Regions from separate parts of the Streptomyces sp. NPDC048623 genome, predicted to be linked through region 2. Evidence: riboswitches for the same ligand, from Rfam matches in the RefSeq annotation. Region 2 holds a riboswitch; each other region holds the start of a gene.

Region 1 (5,780 bases), on a different contig from region 2:
TCCTCATCTTACGGCCTGTACGTCCTGTACATTTTTTACAGAAGGAGGAGTGCCATGAAGGCCATGAACGGCAGCACGCGGAGCACCATGCGGTACGTCCTTCCGGAGTTCACCGAACGCACGAGCTTCGGCACCCGCACCCTCGACCCCTACTCCAAGCTGCTCCAGGAGCGGATCGTCTTCCTGGGCACGCCGATCGACGAGACCTCGGCCAATGACGTCATCGCGCAGTTCCTGCACCTGGACTACGCCTCGCCCGGGCAGGTGATCAGCCTCTACATCAACTCGCCCGGCGGCTCGGTCAGCGCCATGACCTCGGTCTACGACACGATCAGCACGGTCTCCTGCGAGGTGGAGACCATCTGCCTCGGGCAGGCCGTCGGACCGGCCGCGGTACTGCTCGCGGCGGGCACGCCGGGCCGCCGGCTCGCCCTGCCGGGAGCCAGGATCGTGCTCCAGCAGCCCGCGCTCGACGAGCCGTTGCAGGGACAGCCCAGCGATCTCGACCTCCAGGCGCGGGAATTGCTGCGCCAGCGCGAGCTGATCGCCGCGCTGCTCGCCGGACACACCGGCCGGGACCGGGCGCGGATCGACGCCGACCTCGACCGGATCACGGTGCTCGACGCGCCCGCGGCCCTCGCGTACGGCCTGGTGGACGACGTGATCCGCAGCCGCCGCGCGTCGGCGGCCACCGGGGAGGAGTGAGGCCGCCATGGTGCCGGAGCCGCCGCCGCTGCCCGCCCTGACCCGCGCCGAGGGCGAGTTCGTCGACACGTATCTCGAAGTCCTCGATCTCCTGGGGAGGATCAATCCATCCAGGTCCTCGCATACCTATGGGGCGCTGCGCGCGGCGCAGGCCCTGGTCGGGAGGGCGACGGCGCTCCGGGACGCACTGACACTCATGCATCTGCGGGGCGAGAGCGAGGTGCACGCGGACACATTGGCGCGTGCGCTACGGGTGTTGGACGGCGAGCGGCGTTCCGGGCGGGTCACCGTGCCCGGAGAGAGGGCGAGTTGACAGCGGCGCGTGTCGTGTCGAGGTCCACATGGGGCACGGGAACCGCAGAATCGCTCCCTCGTTCGGCGTAGTCGACGAATCGACATGGATCTCAGGTGAGTTGCGCAACAGGTGTACGCATCTGGCCGAATCCGGCGCTCTGCCCCTGGTGACGGGCTCGTCGGCCAAACCTCCTCAGATCACGAAAGCTGACTGTCCACCCGTATGGATCAGTCGTGAGGAGCCTCACATATCGCCGTTTCAGCTCGGATTTCGCCCTGGCCGTGGGTCAAGATCCCTGTCGACGACAAGCCCCCGCCACCCACGGCGGGGCGGTCCGGGCGGACGCCGAGTCCTGCCGCCGTCCCGGACGACTGGTCGACAGGAGTGGACCGGCAGGAGTGGAGGACCCGAGCAACACGGGCCGCCCGAGCAGTACGGGGCGATCCTCGGGGTGAAGCCGCAGCCGCGGCCGGGCGTCTTCGCCGGTCCGAACCCGACAGGTCATCCTTCGCAGGCGGCTGACGAAGGGTTGCGCATGACTGCGCACATGCATGTCCCGTCCCTGCTGTCCCGGGCCGGAGCCGTCTCGGCTCTCACCCTCGCCGCCGTCGGCGGCACGCTGCTCGCACCAGGAGCGGCGCCAGAGGCCCAGGCGGCGACCTCCTACGCGAGCAAGGCGCTGAACGTCGCCGCCTCGAAGAAGGGGGCACCCTACAAGTACGGCGCCTCGGGCCCCACCCGCTTCGACTGCTCGGGCCTCACGCTCTACTCGTACAAGAAGGCGGGCAAGACGCTGCCACGCACCGCGCAGCAGCAGTACAACAAGACCCGCCACATCTCCTCGGGCAGCCGGCAGGTGGGTGACCTGGTCTTCTTCCACTCCGGGGGAAGCGTCTACCACGTCGGGATCTATGCGGGAAACAACAAGATCTGGCACTCCCCCAAGACCGGCTCCTGGGTGAAGCTCGACAAGATCTGGACCTCGAAGGTCTTCTACGGACGGGTGCGCTGACCGGCAGGGTGCGACGAGGGCGGTCGGTCAGGCCCGGGTCAGCGCCGCCGTCCACGGCAGCGTGATCCACACCGTCTTGCCGCCCTCCGCCGTCGGGGTCACCACCAGTCGGCCGCCCGCCTCCTTCGTCAGGAAGCGGATGATCGCCATCCCTCGCCCGTTGTCCTGCTGCACCGCCGCCGGCAGGCGCCGGGGCCAGCGGGGGTGGCTGTCGGTGACCCCGATGTGCAGCTGCTCGTCGCGCTCCAGGCGTACGTCGACGGTGAACGTGGGCGACTGCCCGAAGGTGTGCTGCACGGCGTTGGTCGCCAGCTCCGAGACGATCAGCCGGATCGCGTCCGCGGTGTCGGTCGCGTCCCCGAGCCCCCAGGAGGTGAGCACCTCGCCGACGTACCTCCGCGCGGCGGAGACCGAGGCCGGGTCGCTCGGCAGTGTGACGGTTGCTTCCTGCTGGTCTGCCATGCGACGCCGTCCTTCTCCCGCCGGGCGACGACGCCCGGACTGCATGCGCGTCAGCCTGCCACCGATGTCACCGCCCCGGGCGGCGATCCACCAGATATACGGATATCTGTCGCCCGAAGCGGTGAACCGCACAGACGCTTGTACGCGTGGCCGTACACGGTCCGGGCTCAGAGCGCTCCGGGCGGCGCGGTCCGTACGATCGTGGCCACCGCCCGCTCGATCTCCGCGTCCGTGAGGTCCGCGCGGGCCGTGAGGCGCAGCCGGGAGATGCCGTCGGGGACCGACGGGGGCCGGAAGCAGCCCACGCCGAGGCCGAGTTCGCGGCAGTCGGCGGCCCAGCGCAGCGCCTCCTCCGGGCCCGGCGCGCGCACGGACACGACCGCCGCGTCGGGCCGTACGGCGGAAAGACCGGCGGCGGTGAGCAGCCGGTGCAGGGTCCGGGCGACCGTGCCGGCCCGGGCCGCGAGGGCCGGTTCGGCGCCGATCAGGCGCAGGCTCGCCAGGGCGGCACCGGCCGCGGCGGGGGCGAGGCCGGTGTCGAAGATGAAGGTGCGGGCGGCGTTGACCAGGTGCTCGATCACCCGGGCCGGGCCGAGCACGGCGCCGCCCTGGCTGCCCAGGGACTTGGACAGGGTGAGGGTGGCGACCACGTCGGGGGCGCCCGCGAGGCCGGCCTCGCTCAGCGCGCCGCGCCCGCCCTCGCCGAGCACGCCGAAGCCGTGGGCGTCGTCGACGACCAGGCCCGCGCCGTGCTCGCGGCAGACGGCGGCGAGTGCGTCGAGCGGCGCCCGGTCGCCGTCCACCGAGAAGACCGAGTCGCTGACGGCGAGCGCCGGGCGGCCGGGGTGCGCGGCCAGCGTCTTGGCCACGGCCCCCGGGTCGGCGTGCGGCACGACCGCCGTCTCGGCCCGGGCGAGCCGGCAGCCGTCGACGAGGGAGGCGTGGTTGCCCGCGTCGGAGACGATCAGGCCGTCCGGTACGGAGAGCGCGGTGAGGGCCGCGAGGTTCGCCGCGTAGCCGGAGGAGAAGACCAGGGCCGCCTCGAAGCCGCAGAACGCGGCGAGCTCCTGTTCGAGGCGGGTGTGCAGCAGGGTCGTGCCGGTGACCAGACGCGAACCGGTGGCACCGGCGCCCCAGCGGCGGGCGGCCTCGGCGGCCGCCTCGGTGATCTCGGGGCGGTGGGTCAGGCCGAGGTAGTCGTTGCTGGCGAGGTCGAGCAGGTCCGACTCGGCGGCCCGGGGCCGCAGGGTGCGCACCAGGCCGGCCGCCGCGCGCCGCCGGGCCGCCGCCTCGGTCCAGTCGAAGGCGGCCGGGCGCGGGCCCTCGCCCGTGCCCGCGGCGGGGGCCGGCGGGCCTTCGCCCGTCCCCGCGGCGGGGTCCAGCGGGTCCTCGGCGTACGGCGGCATGACGGATCCTTTTGTAGGCAGCGCACAGACCCTAGCCGTATCCCGTCGAGGTCAGGATGTGGCCATGCACACACAGGAATCGGTGTCGTTTGTTCGGATCCTCCTTGGCCCGGGGGTGTGCCGTAGGCCAGGATCAGCGCTTATGGACCTGCTGAACACGCTGGTGGAGAAGGGGCTGCGGCGCGAGTCGCCGACCCGTGAAGAAGCGCTCGCCGTGCTGGCGACCTCCGACGACGACCTGCTCGATGTGGTGAGCGCTGCCGGCAAGGTGCGCCGCCAGTGGTTCGGGCGGCGGGTGAAGCTCAACTATCTCGTCAATCTGAAGTCCGGTCTGTGCCCCGAGGACTGCTCCTACTGTTCGCAGCGGCTCGGCTCCACGGCCGGGATCCTCAAGTACTCCTGGCTCAAGCCCGACGAGGCCTCGGCCGCGGCGGCGGCCGGTGTCGCGGGCGGCGCCAAGCGGGTCTGTCTGGTGGCGAGCGGGCGCGGTCCGACGGACCGGGACGTCGAGCGGGTCGGCAGGACCATCGAGGCGATCAAGGAGCAGAACGAAGGCGTGGAGGTCTGCGCCTGCCTCGGGCTGCTCTCCGACGGGCAGGCGGAGCGGCTGAAGGAAGCCGGCGCCGACGCGTACAACCACAACCTCAACACGTCCGAGGGGACGTACGGGGAGATCACCACCACCCACACCTACGCGGACCGGGTGGACACCGTGCAGAAGGCGCACGGCGCGGGTCTGTCGGCCTGCTCGGGTCTGATCGCGGGCATGGGCGAGAGCGACGAGGACCTGGTCGACGTGGTGTTCGCGCTGCGCGAGCTCGGCTCGGACTCGGTGCCGGTCAACTTCCTCATCCCCTTCGAGGGCACCCCGCTCGCCAAGGAGTGGAACCTCAGCCCGCAGCGCTGTCTGCGGATCCTCGCGATGGTGCGGTTCGTCTGCCCCGACGTGGAGGTCCGGATCGCGGGCGGCCGTGAGGTGCACCTGCGCTCCATGCAGCCGCTGGCCCTGAACATCGCCAACTCGATCTTCCTGGGCGACTATCTGACCAGCGAGGGCCAGGCCGGCCAGGCCGACCTGGACATGATCGCGGACGCCGGCTTCGAGGTGGAGGGCGCGGGCACCCCCACGCTGCCCGCGCACCGGGCGGACGTCGCCGCGGCGGCGGCCGGGGCGGGCTGCGGCTCGCACGCGGCAGAGGCGGGCGGGGCCTGTGGCTCGCAGGCGGAGGCCGGTGCGGGCGCGGGCGGCGGCTGCGGCTCGCACGCCGAGGCCGGTGGCGGCTGCGGTCCGTGCGGCGGTCACGCCGGTGCCGGTGAGCAGACGGCCGCGGCCGAGGAGCCCGAGGCGTCCGAGGGGGCCCCGGCCGACGCGTCGGGCGCGCGCCCGGACCTGGTGGCCGTGCGCCGCCGCGGCGCCGGTACGGACCTCGCGCCGAATGCGTGACACCGGTACCACCGAACTCCTCGCCCTGGACCGGGCGCACGTCTGGCACCCGTACGGCCCGATGCCCGGCCGTACGGAACCGCTGGTCGTCGCGTCCGCGTCCGGGGTGAGGCTCCGGCTCGCCGAACCCGTCGAGGGGCAGGCCGAGCTGGTCGACGGCATGTCCTCCTGGTGGTCGGCCGTGCACGGCTACAACCACCCGGTGCTCAACGAGGCCGCGCGCGGCCAGCTGGACCGGATGAGCCACGTCATGTTCGGCGGGCTCACCCACGAACCGGCCGTGCGGCTCGCCGCGCGGCTCGTGGAGATCACCCCGGAGCCGCTGCGGCACGTCTTCCTCAGCGACTCGGGCTCGGTCTCGGTCGAGGTCGCCGCGAAGATGTGCCTGCAGTACTGGCGCTCGCTCGGCCGGCCGGCCAAGCGGCGGCTGCTGACCTGGCGCGGCGGCTACCACGG
Region 2 (5,780 bases):
GCCGATGTCGACGGAGCGAGCCGCCTCGACGTGCTTGTTGCCGACCACGAACTCGGTCGAGCCGCCGCCGATGTCCACCACCAGACGCCGGTCGGCGCCGTGCAGCTCACCGGTGGCGCCGGTGAAGGAGAACTCGGCCTCCTGGTCGCCGGTGATCACCTCGGGCTCGACGCCCAGGATCCCGACGACGCCCTTGACGAAGTCCTCGCGGTTCTCGGCGTCGCGGGAGGCGGAGGTCGCGACGAAGCGCAGCCGCTCCGGGCCGACCCCCAGCTCCCTGACGACCTCGGCGTACTCGCGGCAGGCGGCGAAGGTCCGCTCCAGGGCCTCGGGCGCGAGCCGGCCGGTCTTGTCGACGCCCTGGCCGAGCCGGACGATCGTCATCCGCCGGTCGAGCTCGATCAGCTCGCCCGTCTCAGGGTGCACGTCGGCGACGAGGAGGCGGATGGAGTTCGTACCGCAGTCGATTCCGGCGACCCGGGTCACTTCTCGTCCCCTTCTTCCTCTTCTTCCTCCGCCTTGTCGGCACACGGGGTGACGCACGGCCCCTTCGCCCACCACTCCGGCAGCATCGCGAGCGCCTCGTCGCCGAACGGGTTCACGCCCGGTCCCGCCACCAGCGAGTGGCCGACCAGCACATGCAGGCACTTGACCCGGTCGGGCATGCCGCCGGCACTGGGGAAGCCCTCCAGGACCTCGATCGCGTCGCGGCGCGCGATGTAGTCCTCGTGCGCGGCCCGGTAGGCGGCGGCGAGCTCCGGGTCGGTGGCGAGCCGGGCCTGCATCTCCTTCATGACCCCGTTGGCCTCCAGGGTGCCGATGGCGGAGGCGGCGCGCGGACACGTCAGGTAGTACGTGGTCGGGAACGGCGTGCCGTCGGGCAGCCGCGGCGCGGTCTCGACGACGTCCGGGTTGCCGCACGGGCAGCGGTGCGCGATGGCGCGCAGGCCGCGCGGCGGCCGCCCGAGCTGGGCCTCGAACGCGGCGACGTCCGCGTCGGTGGGCTCGGTGCGTTCGGTCTGCGGAGGGGGCGTTTCCATCATCGATCCTGGTTGCTCAGTGGCGGTCGGCGTTGTCGACGCCGTCCCACAGGTTGTCGTACCAGGGGCGGTCGTCCGCCGCCTCCTGGTCGGCGCGGGGCCGCTGCTCCGCGTCGGGGTCGTTCACGGTGAAGCCGGTCTCGCCGGGCATCACGTAGTGCAGGTGCTCACGGGCGAGGCGCCGGACGTAGGCGGGGTCCTGGAGGCGGGCCTTCTCGTCCCGCAGCTCCTCGACCCGGCGGGCGGCCTCGGCGGCCTTGCGCTCCTGGTCGGCGATCTCGCCCTGCTGGGAGACGTACTGCCGCATCGGGTAGGCGAGCGCCACCACGAGCGAGCAGACCACGAGGGCCAGGAAGGCCGCGCGTCCGGTGAGCCGGGAGCGGCGGGCCTGACGGCGGGTCTGGGAGCGGTAGACACGGGCGGCGGTCTGCTCGCCGAGCAGCCTGATCCGGGTAGCGGTCGAGAACCGGTCCCGGTTCTTCACGGCCATGTCCTGCGCCTCCCCTGGTCAAACGTGCGTCCCCGCACACGGTACGGGACCGAGTGCGGGGACGTACGGAAGCTGCCTTACGGAAAGGCTCAGCCCTTGAAGCGCGGGAAGGCGCTGCGGCCGGCGTAGACCGCGGCGTCGTCGAGGATCTCCTCGATGCGCAGCAGCTGGTTGTACTTGGCGACGCGCTCGGAGCGGGCCGGGGCGCCGGTCTTGATCTGGCCGCAGTTGGTGGCGACGGCGAGGTCGGCGATGGTGACGTCCTCGGTCTCGCCGGAGCGGTGCGACATCATGCACTTGAAGCCGCTGCGCTGGGCCAGCTCGACGGCGTCCAGGGTCTCGGTCAGCGAGCCGATCTGGTTGACCTTGACCAGGAGGGCGTTCGCGGAGCCCTCCTCGATGCCGCGGGCGAGGCGCTCCGGGTTGGTGACGAAGAGGTCGTCGCCGACGAGCTGCACCTTGCCGCCGAGCTTGTCGGTGATGACCTTCCAGCCGGCCCAGTCGTCCTCGAACAGCGGGTCCTCGATGGAGACGAGCGGGTACGAGGCGACGAGCTCCTCGTAGTACTCGGTCATCTCGGCGGCGGAGCGGGACTTGCCCTCGAACTCGTACAGGCCGTCCTTGTAGAACTCGGAGGCGGCGCAGTCGAGCGCGAGCGCGATGTCCTTGCCCGGGACGTAGCCGGCCTGCTTGATGGCCTCCAGGATGAGGTCGAGCGCGGCGCGGTTGGACTCCAGGTTCGGGGCGAACCCGCCCTCGTCGCCGAGACCGGTGGAGAGGCCCTTGCCCTTCAGGACGGACTTGAGGGTGTGGTAGACCTCGGTGCCCCAGCGGAGGGCCTCGGAGAAGGACTCGGCGCCGATCGGCGCGATCATGAACTCCTGGATGTCCACGTTGGAGTCGGCGTGCGAGCCGCCGTTCAGGATGTTCATCATCGGAACGGGCAGCAGGTGCGCGTTCGGGCCGCCGAGGTAGCGGAAGAGCGGCAGGTCGGAGGCCTCGGAGGCGGCGTGCGCCACGGCGAGGGAGACACCGAGGATGGCGTTGGCGCCGAGCGAGGACTTGTCCGGGGTGGCGTCCAGGTCGAACATCGCCTGGTCGATCAGGCGCTGCTCGGTGGCGTCGTAGCCGACGAGCTCCGGGCCGATCTGCTCGATGACGGCGAGAACGGCCTTCTCGACACCCTTGCCCTGGTAGCGGTTGGGGTCACCGTCGCGAAGCTCGAGGGCCTCGAACGCACCGGTGGAGGCACCGGACGGAACGGCAGCACGACCGGTGCTGCCGTCGTCGAGGCCGACCTCGACCTCGACCGTGGGGTTGCCTCGGGAGTCCAGGATTTCCCGGGCTACGACGACGTCGATGGACGGCACGAGCATCTCCTTCTGGGATGTGACGCTGGGTGTGACGCATGCGGCAAGGTCTCGTTCGCCTTGCGACAAGAGCCTAACCGGCTCGGGGGCTCCAGCCAGCCGGGCGCCCGCCCCCTGGGACGAAAAAGGACCCAACGGCAGGCATACAAGGACGAAAGACCTGGCTACCGGCGGGTACGAAACCGGCCCGGAGCGGGATGCTCCGGGCCGGTCTCCCGGTCACCGCGGGGAGGGCGAGGAGGGAGGGGAGGGAGTGGACGGCCGCCGGACCGTCCTCTCGTTCCTTCCTTCCTTGCTTCCTTACTTCAGGTGAAGCTGCTGACCCGGGTAGATCAGGTCGGCGTCCTGGACGATGTCCTTGTTCAGCTGGAAGAGCTTCTCCCAGCCACCCTTGACGTGGTGCGCCTGGGCGATCTTGCTCAGGGTGTCGCCGGAGACGACCTTGTACTCGCCGTCGCCCTTCTTGACCTTCTTGCCGGTCGGGGTGGTGACGGTCTTGGCCGCGGGCTTCGGCGCGGTGCGCTTCTCGCTGCGGGTGGCCGGCTGCTCGGCGGCGCGCTGGGTGGTGGCCTTCGGCGCGGCCGGCTTCGGGGCCGGGGCCGGAGCCTCGGCGGCACCGCCGTCGTACGAGGCGCTGGAGAGACCCACGCCACAGCTCGGCCAGGCACCCTTGCCCTGGCCCGCGAGGACCTTCTCGGCGATGGCGATCTGCTGGGACTTCGAGGCGAGGTCCGCGCGCGGTGCGTAGGCGGTGCCACCGAACGCGGCCCAGGTGGAGTTGGTGAACTGCAGGCCGCCGTAGAAGCCGTTGCCGGTGTTGATGGACCAGTTGCCGCCGGACTCGCACTGGGCGACGGCGTCCCACTCGGAGCTGGTGGCGGCCGAGGCGGAGCCCGCGGTCAGCAGCGGGGCGGCGACGGCGACACCGGCGACGCCGGCGAGTGCGACGAAGCGGGTGGCCTTGGCGGCACGACGGTGTTTGCCCTTGCCGGAAAGCAGCATGGAAGTTCTCCTCACCGACGCCTGCGAGGTGAGCTGTCGGGTTCGGGCGAGTGAGTTGCCCGGCCGCGTGTCCTTGCACGCGGCTTCACCCCAAGCCGGTCGTCGGCCGTCTGTCTCAACGGCCGGGACCGGCACTTACCTTGGGTCCCCCGCTCCTGCCTTCGGCGCTTGCGCGACGACTGTTCCCATCGGATCGGCGGCAGGACTCGGCGTTCCGGTCGACGGGGCCCGCGGTGGCGAGCGGTCCTGACCGTAGACACAGACCCGGGGGAAGTTCAAAGACCCTCAACCCGGAAAAATCGCCCTTACTTGCACTCCGTCAGGCCCTGTTTGCGCAGGTCGGGAGTGCGGTGAGCAAAGTTTGCGGGCGTGACACGCCAGTTCGGCAAGAGAGACTCATGTCTCACTGGAGCAGAACCGGACATTCAGTCCCGAACTACCCCTGGGAGTCGCTTGCGCCGAGCCCCAACTCAAGGCTCTGACCAGGGAGGATGAGGTCGGGGTCGGCCCCGACCGTCTCCTTGTTGGCGTCATAGAGGGCCGCCCAGCCGCCGTGCAGACCGTTGTCCTGTGCAATGTCCGACAGGCTGTCACCCGGCTTGACGGTGTATTCGTCCGCCTTGTCCGTCTTGTCTGCCGTGACGGAGCCCTCGGCCGCACCGGCCGCGCTCCCGCCGCCGGTTGCGTCGCCCGCCACCCCGTCGGACGGGGCGGCGTGACGTCCGGATTCGCGCGCGGTGTCCGAGTTGCCGGTTTCATCCGTCGCGGCGTCACCACGGTGCTTGCCCGCGCCGGTCGCATCGGTGACACCAGGAGTGCCGGGGAGGGTCTCGGACACATCGGGCGTACCCGGCGTTACGGGCATTCCGGGCGTGGTGGAGGTGCCGGGGGCCGTCGGGGTGACGGTGGCGCTCGGGGACGCCGGAGTGGAGGAGGAGGCGGACGGCGAGGGGGACGCGGGGGTCTGGGTGACACCCCGGAACAGGCCCTGGGCGTCGCCGCCCTCGGTGGCGCCGGTGGTGGGCAGGCCGTCGGTGCGGTTCGACTCCGGCCGGGGGCCGGTGGACTCCTTGGGCGTGACGCCGGGGCCCGGGTCGACGCCGGGGGTCTTGCCGTCCTTCTTCAGGCCGGCGATCGGCGCGCAGGTGGCCCACTGGGTGTCACCGGCGGCGAAGGCCTTGTCCGCGACGACGATCTGCTGGGAGCGGCTCGCGAGGTCCGCGCTCGGCGCGTAGGCCAGGCCGCCGTGCTTCTCCCAGCCCTCCTGGGTGAACTGGAGGCCGCCGTAGAGCCCGTTGCCGAAGTTGGCGCTCCACGCGCCCCCCGACTCGCACTCGGCCACCCGGTCCCAGGTCTGGGCGTCGGCGGCGGAGGCGGAACCGGTGGCGAGCAGCGGCAGCGCCATGGCCGATCCGGTCACACCCGCTGCGACGACGAGCGCGGGGGCCTGGCGGGGTCTGCGGTGACGTCCGTTCCCGGAGCGCATACGGAGTGCCTTTCGCGTGACTGCTGAGACTGCCGGTGAAAGTAGCGGCATTCGAACGCACATCACAAGTCGATGCAGCGGGGATCACGCGAAGATCACAGTATTGACGGTCCGTCAGCCACGGGCGCCTTTGTGGGAAACATTGAACTCCACCGGAAGCGTGCGCAGGCCACGCATGATCAGCCCACCGCGCCACCGCAGTTCCGCCGGATCGGCCCCAAGTCGCAGGTCCGGCGGGAGGTTCAGGGGCGACAAATCGTCCGGACCAGGGGGTCGTCCCTGAGCCGACCAGTCACGAACAGCTGCGGGAGGGTCGGCCGCCGGTACGCGGGCACACCCCGCTCCTTGGCATGGAGCACCTCCATGACCACAGGCCACACCCCCCGCTTCCA
Region 3 (5,780 bases), on a different contig from region 2:
ATGGGTCACACGGCTGCGGCCGAGGCCGGCTCCGGCGGCCTGACAGCGACCGAGCACCGGCTGGCCAACGGCCTGCGCGTGGTGCTGTCGGAGGACCACCTGACCCCGGTCGCCGCGGTCTGCCTCTGGTACGACGTCGGCTCCCGGCACGAGGTCAAGGGCCGCACCGGTCTCGCCCACCTCTTCGAGCACCTGATGTTCCAGGGCTCGCAGCAGGTCCACGGCAACGGCCACTTCGAACTGGTGCAGGGCGCGGGCGGCTCGCTCAACGGCACCACGAGCTTCGAGCGCACCAACTACTTCGAGACGATGCCCGCGCACCAGCTGGAGCTCGCGCTCTGGCTGGAGGCCGACCGGATGGGCTCGCTGCTCGCCGCCCTGGACGACGACTCTATGGAGAACCAGCGGGACGTCGTCAAGAACGAGCGCCGCCAGCGGTACGACAACGTGCCCTACGGCACCGCGTTCGAGCGCCTCACCGCCCTCGCGTACCCGGACGGGCACCCGTACCACCACACCCCGATCGGCTCCATGGCCGACCTGGACGCCGCCACCCTGGAGGACGCGCGGGACTTCTTCCGCACGTACTACGCGCCGAACAACGCGGTGCTCTCGGTCGTCGGCGACATCGACCCGGAGCGGACCCTCGCCTGGGTGGAGAAGTACTTCGGTTCCATCCCCGCGCACGACGGCAAGCCCGCGCCGCGCGACGGCTCGCTGCCCGAGGTCATCGGCGGCCAGCTGCGCGAGGTCGTCGAGGAGGAGGTCCCGGCGCGCGCGCTGATGGCCGCCTACCGGCTGCCCGAGGACGGCACCCGCGCGTGCGACGCGGCCGACCTGGCCCTCACCGTCCTCGGCGGCGGCGAGTCCTCCCGGCTGCACAACCGGCTCGTGCGCCGCGACCGCACCGCCGTCGCCGCCGGCTTCGGCCTGCTGCGGCTCGCCGGCGCGCCCTCGCTCGGCTGGCTGGACGTCAAGACCTCCGGCGGCGTCGAGGTGCCGGCGATCGAGGCGGCCGTCGACGAGGAGCTCGCCCGGTTCGCCGCCGACGGCCCCACGGCCGAGGAGATGGAGCGCGCCCAGGCCCAGTTGGAGCGCGAGTGGCTCGACCGGCTCGGCACCGTCGCCGGCCGCGCCGACGAACTCTGCCGCTTCGCGGTGCTGTTCGGCGACCCGCAGCTGGCGCTGACCGCCGTCGACCGGGTCCTCGACGTCACCGCCGACGAGGTGCGCGAGGTCGCCGCCGCCCGGCTGCGGCCCGACAACCGCGCCGTGCTCGTCTACGAGCCGGTGGGCGGCACGGCCGACGAGACCGACAGCGACGAGGAAGAGGGAGCGGACCAGTGACCGACGCTGCCGCGTCTTTGACGAGCATGGAGTTCCACCCGCAGCCGCAGGCCGGCGAGGCCAAGCCCTGGGCCTTCCCGGCCCCGGAGCGCGGCGCGCTCGACAACGGGCTCACGGTGCTCCGCTGCCACCGCCCCGGCCAGCAGGTGGTGGCCGTCGAGATCTTCCTCGACGCGCCGCTCGACGCCGAGCCCGAGGGCCTGGACGGTGTCGCCACGATCATGGCCCGGGCCCTGTCCGAGGGCACCGACCGGCACACCGCCGAGGAGTTCGCCGCCGAGCTGGAGCGCTGCGGCGCCAGCCTCGACGCGCACGCCGACCACCCCGGCGTACGGGTCTCCCTGGAGGTCCCGGTCTCCCGGCTGCCCAAGGCGCTCGGCCTGCTCGCCGAGGCCCTGATCGCCCCGGCGTTCGCCGAGAGCGAGGTCGAGCGCCTGGTGCGCAACCGCCTCGACGAGATCCCGCACGAGACGGCCAACCCGTCCCGCCGCGCCGCCAAGCAGCTCTCCAAGGAGCTGTTCCCGGCCGGCGCGCGCATGTCCCGGCCGCGCCAGGGCACCGAGGAGACCGTCGCCGCGATCGACGCCGCCGCCGTGCGCGCCTTCTACGACGCGCATGTGCGCCCGGCCGCCGCCACGGCCGTCGTGGTCGGCGACCTCACCGGTGTCGACCTGGACAAGGAGCTCGCCGACACCCTGGGCACCTGGAGCGGCAAGCCCGCCGCGCCGCGCCCGATGCCGCCCGTCACCGCCGACGACACCGGACGGGTCGTCATCGTGGACCGGCCCGGCGCCGTGCAGACGCAGCTGCTCATCGGCCGCGTCGGCGCCGACCGCCACGACAGCGTCTGGGCGGCCCAGGTGCTCGGCACGTACTGCCTCGGCGGCACCCTCACCTCCCGCCTGGACCGCGTCCTGCGCGAGGAGAAGGGCTACACCTACGGCGTACGGGCCTTCGGCCAGGTGCTGCGCTCCGACGGCGAGGGCCACGGCGCGTCGATGCTCGCCATCAGCGGCTCGGTCGACACCCCCAACACCGGTCCGGCACTCGACGACCTGTGGAAGGTGCTGCGCACCCTGGCCGCCGAGGGGCTGACGGACACGGAGCGTGACGTCGCCGTGCAGAACCTGGTGGGCGTGGCCCCGCTCAAGTACGAGACGGCCGCCTCGGTCGCGGCGACGCTCGCCGACCAGGTCGAGCAGCACCTCGCGGACGACTACCAGGCCCATCTGTACGCGCGGCTCGCCGCGACGGGCACGGTGGAGGCGACCGCCGCGGTCGTCAACGCCTTCCCGGTGGACCGGCTCGTGACGGTGCTCGTCGGCGACGCGGCGCAGATCGCGGACCCGGTGCGGGCGCTCGGCATCGGCGAAGTGACCGTCGTCACCGGCTGATTGAGCCGCCGTCACAGGGACCCCGACGGCTGGTTCGTCGGGGTCCTCCTGTTTGTCCGTATTGCAGAGTGCTGTGGGTGAATGCCCTGTGGCATGTCTTACAAAAACCCGTGTCCGTTTGGTTATTGAAAGGTGATCGGCCTAGCGTCGATGCGGCTGTCCGGCCACTGCACGACGCCGCGTCCGCGGCAACGGACAGTCATCGCCGAGTCCCCGCAAGGCGCGAGCCTGGGGAGCCGGGGACCCATACGCAGTCCCTGGGGTGAATCGGACGCCTTCGCTCCGCGCGGAGGGGCCCGTAGGAGACCTTCCTGCTCCGAACCCGTCAGCTAACCCGGTAGGCGAGAGGGAAGGAAAGGACCAGCCACTACATGGCGTTCACCCGTGCCACCGGGAAGCATCGTGGTTCGAGCCGGATGGCGCGCCGCGGCGCGGGCTTCGCCGGCATGGCGACTCTCGCCACCACCGGCGTCATCGGCACCCTGGCCTCCCCGGCGCTCGCCGCCGACACGGAGAGCCCCTCCGTGGAGGACACCGGCCTCACCCAGGTGATCGCCGAGGAGTCCCTCGCCGAGCGGGTCGACGCCCAGGCGTCCGCCCAGGAGAAGGCCGCCGCCGAGGAGGCCGCCCGCGTCCGGGCCGCCGCCGAGGCCAAGCGCAAGGCCGAGGCCCGCGCCAAGGAGATCCGCGAGGCCAAGGAGCGCGCCGCCCGTGAGGCCGAGCGCAAGCGCCTCGCCTCCTTCCAGCTCCCCGTGGCCGGCTCGTACGTGAGCACCGGCTACAAGGCCGGCGGCTCGCTCTGGTCCTCCGGCAGTCACTCCGGCATCGACTTCCACGCCGCCTACGGCACCAAGGTCGTCTCCGTGGGCTCCGGCACCGTCGTCGAGGCCGGCTGGGGCGGCGCCTACGGCAACAACATCGTGATCCGGATGAACGACGGCACGTACACCCAGTACGGCCACCTCTCCGCCATCCGCGTGTACGTCGGCCAGAAGGTCACCCCCGGCGAGCAGATCGGCGTCTCCGGCTCCTCCGGCAACTCCACCGGCCCGCACCTCCACTTCGAGGCGCGCACCACCGCCGAGTACGGCTCCGACATCAACCCGATCAGCTACCTCCGCGCCCGCGGCGTGAGCGTCTGACGGTCCCACTTCAGTAAAAATGCCCCGGCTGGTTTCGAGTCGGGGCATTTTTGCGTCCGTTTCCAACGGGCGCCGTCGGAATTTCCGGCGTCCTGCAATAGAGTCGCAGGACGCGGACGAAATCGGAGGTCTCAGATGCGCATTCCCGCGCAATCGGTATGCACGGCGATCCGGGACGACATCGTCTCCGGGGTGTACGCGCGGGGCGCCCGGCTCACCGAGGAGCAGCTGGCCCGCCGCTACGGGGTCTCCCGCGTCCCGGTCCGCGAGGCGCTGCGCACCCTGGAGTCCGAGGGCTTCGTGGTGAGCCGCCGGCACGCCGGCGCCCATGTCGCCGAGCCCGGTGAGCAGGAGGCCGCCGATCTGCTCGACATGCGCTCCCTGCTGGAACCGATGGGTGCCGCGCGGGCCGCGCAGCGGCGCACCGACGCCCACCTCAAGGTCCTGCGCGGCCTGGTCAGGATCGGTCAGGAGCGCGCCAGGGACGGGCGCGGCGCGGACCTGGCCGCGCTCGGCGGCTGGTTCCACGAGACGCTGGCACAGGCCTCGGGCAGCCCGCCGCTCACCACGCTGCTCACCCAGCTGCGGCACAAGATCGCCTGGATGTACGCGGTCGAGCCGGCCGAGCGGCCCGCCGAGGCGTGGGCCGAGCACGGGGCGATCGTGGACGCGGTGGCCCGCCGGGACGCCGAGCGGGCCCGCGCGCTGACCGCGCTGCACGTGGAGCGGTCGGTCCCGCTGCACCGTCTGAAACGGACGGACCGGCCGCGCGTGAGGGTTTCGCAACATGCCGTAAACAGTGCGGGACCGCGGAATTAACGCGGGCGCCGTATACAAAGAGGTGAGAATTCCCCGGCCCGTTTCGTGCTGCCCTGAATTCGTCCGTGCATTCCCGCGGAAGCGGGAATGGAGTGTAGACGGCACACGAAAGGTGCGGGAAAACGAAAACGCCGCGTCCGCCCGGGAGGAGCCGGGGGACACGGCGTTCCGTGATCCGTCGTCGGGGAGGTGACGGGTCAGACGGTCTCGGGGAGCTCGTCGAGCCCCTCGGCGACCAGCTTCGCCAGGCGGTCGAGCGCGATCTCGGCGCCGTCGGCCTCCGAAGTGAGCACGATCTCCTCGCCGCCCTGGGCACCCAGGCCGAGCACCGCGAGCATGGACGCGGCGTTGACCGGGTTGCCGTCCGCCTTGGCGATCGTCACGGGGACGCCGGAGGCCGTGGCGGCACGGACGAAGATGGAGGCGGGGCGGGCGTGCAGGCCCTCGGCCCAGCCGACGTTGACGCGGCGCTCAGCCATGGTGGTTGCCCTTCAACTTTCAGCGATTGTCTAGACCAGTCTCTCATGGGTGACGAGGTGCTCGTACCGACCTCCGGCCCCGGCCGGACGGCCGTTCGGCCCTCCCTAGACTGCCCGGCGGACCGGGGCCACGCGACCCGTGCCCCTGTCGGACCCCGGCCGTAGGCTTGCCCCATGCAGAGGGGTTCGGAGCAGTCGGGGCAGCCGGAGCACGCGTATCCGGACCACTGGGAAGCGGATGTCGTCCTCCGGGACGGCGGCACCGCGCGGATCAGGCCGATCACCGCCGACGACGCGGACCGGCTGGTCAGCTTCTACGAGCAGGTCTCGGACGAGTCGAAGTACTACCGCTTCTTCGCGCCCTACCCGCGCCTGTCCGCCAAGGACGTGCACCGCTTCACCCACCACGACTTCGTGGACCGGGTCGGCCTCGCGGCGACCGTCGGCGGCGAGTTCATCGCCACCGTGCGCTACGACCGGATCAACGACCAGGGCCACCCCGCCTCGGCGCCCGCCGACGAGGCCGAGGTCGCCTTCCTCGTGCAGGACGCCCACCAGGGCCGCGGCGTCGCCTCCGCGCTGCTCGAACACATCGCGGC

What was found. A riboswitch is a leader RNA that binds a small molecule or an ion and turns the genes downstream of it on or off. The one in region 2 is predicted to bind cyclic di-AMP.
Positions count from the first base shown of each region.
Region 1: linked by a shared signal. The riboswitch ahead of AB0C73_RS07570 (C40 family peptidase) and the one ahead of AB0C73_RS20575 (transglycosylase family protein) in region 2 are both predicted to bind cyclic di-AMP.
Region 3: linked by a shared signal. The riboswitch ahead of AB0C73_RS13455 (M23 family metallopeptidase) and the one ahead of AB0C73_RS20575 (transglycosylase family protein) in region 2 are both predicted to bind cyclic di-AMP.

Region 1 is NZ_JBEZHV010000004.1:96,771-102,550, reverse strand. Features, by position in the region: gene AB0C73_RS07580 (ATP-dependent Clp protease proteolytic subunit) at 55-705, shown strand; gene AB0C73_RS07575 (hypothetical protein) at 713-1,018, shown strand; cyclic di-AMP (ydaO/yuaA leader) riboswitch at 1,413-1,532, shown strand; gene AB0C73_RS07570 (C40 family peptidase) at 1,536-2,012, shown strand; gene AB0C73_RS07565 (ATP-binding protein) at 2,040-2,474, opposite strand; gene AB0C73_RS07560 (8-amino-7-oxononanoate synthase) at 2,642-3,880, opposite strand; gene bioB (biotin synthase BioB) at 4,023-5,324, shown strand; gene AB0C73_RS07550 (adenosylmethionine--8-amino-7-oxononanoate transaminase) at 5,317-5,780, shown strand, end outside.
Region 2 is NZ_JBEZHV010000013.1:174,128-179,907, reverse strand. Features, by position in the region: gene AB0C73_RS20595 (Ppx/GppA phosphatase family protein) at 1-486, opposite strand, end outside; gene AB0C73_RS20590 (DUF501 domain-containing protein) at 483-1,040, opposite strand; gene AB0C73_RS20585 (septum formation initiator family protein) at 1,057-1,530, opposite strand; gene eno (phosphopyruvate hydratase) at 1,620-2,906, opposite strand; gene AB0C73_RS20575 (transglycosylase family protein) at 3,201-3,902, opposite strand; cyclic di-AMP (ydaO/yuaA leader) riboswitch at 3,906-4,079, opposite strand; gene AB0C73_RS20570 (transglycosylase family protein) at 4,339-5,388, opposite strand; gene AB0C73_RS20565 (recombinase family protein) at 5,631-5,780, opposite strand, start outside.
Region 3 is NZ_JBEZHV010000007.1:249,188-254,967, reverse strand. Features, by position in the region: gene AB0C73_RS13465 (pitrilysin family protein) at 1-1,347, shown strand; gene AB0C73_RS13460 (pitrilysin family protein) at 1,374-2,741, shown strand; cyclic di-AMP (ydaO/yuaA leader) riboswitch at 2,935-3,100, shown strand; gene AB0C73_RS13455 (M23 family metallopeptidase) at 3,113-3,883, shown strand; gene AB0C73_RS13450 (GntR family transcriptional regulator) at 4,019-4,702, shown strand; gene AB0C73_RS13445 (HPr family phosphocarrier protein) at 4,900-5,181, opposite strand; gene AB0C73_RS13440 (GNAT family N-acetyltransferase) at 5,356-5,780, shown strand, end outside.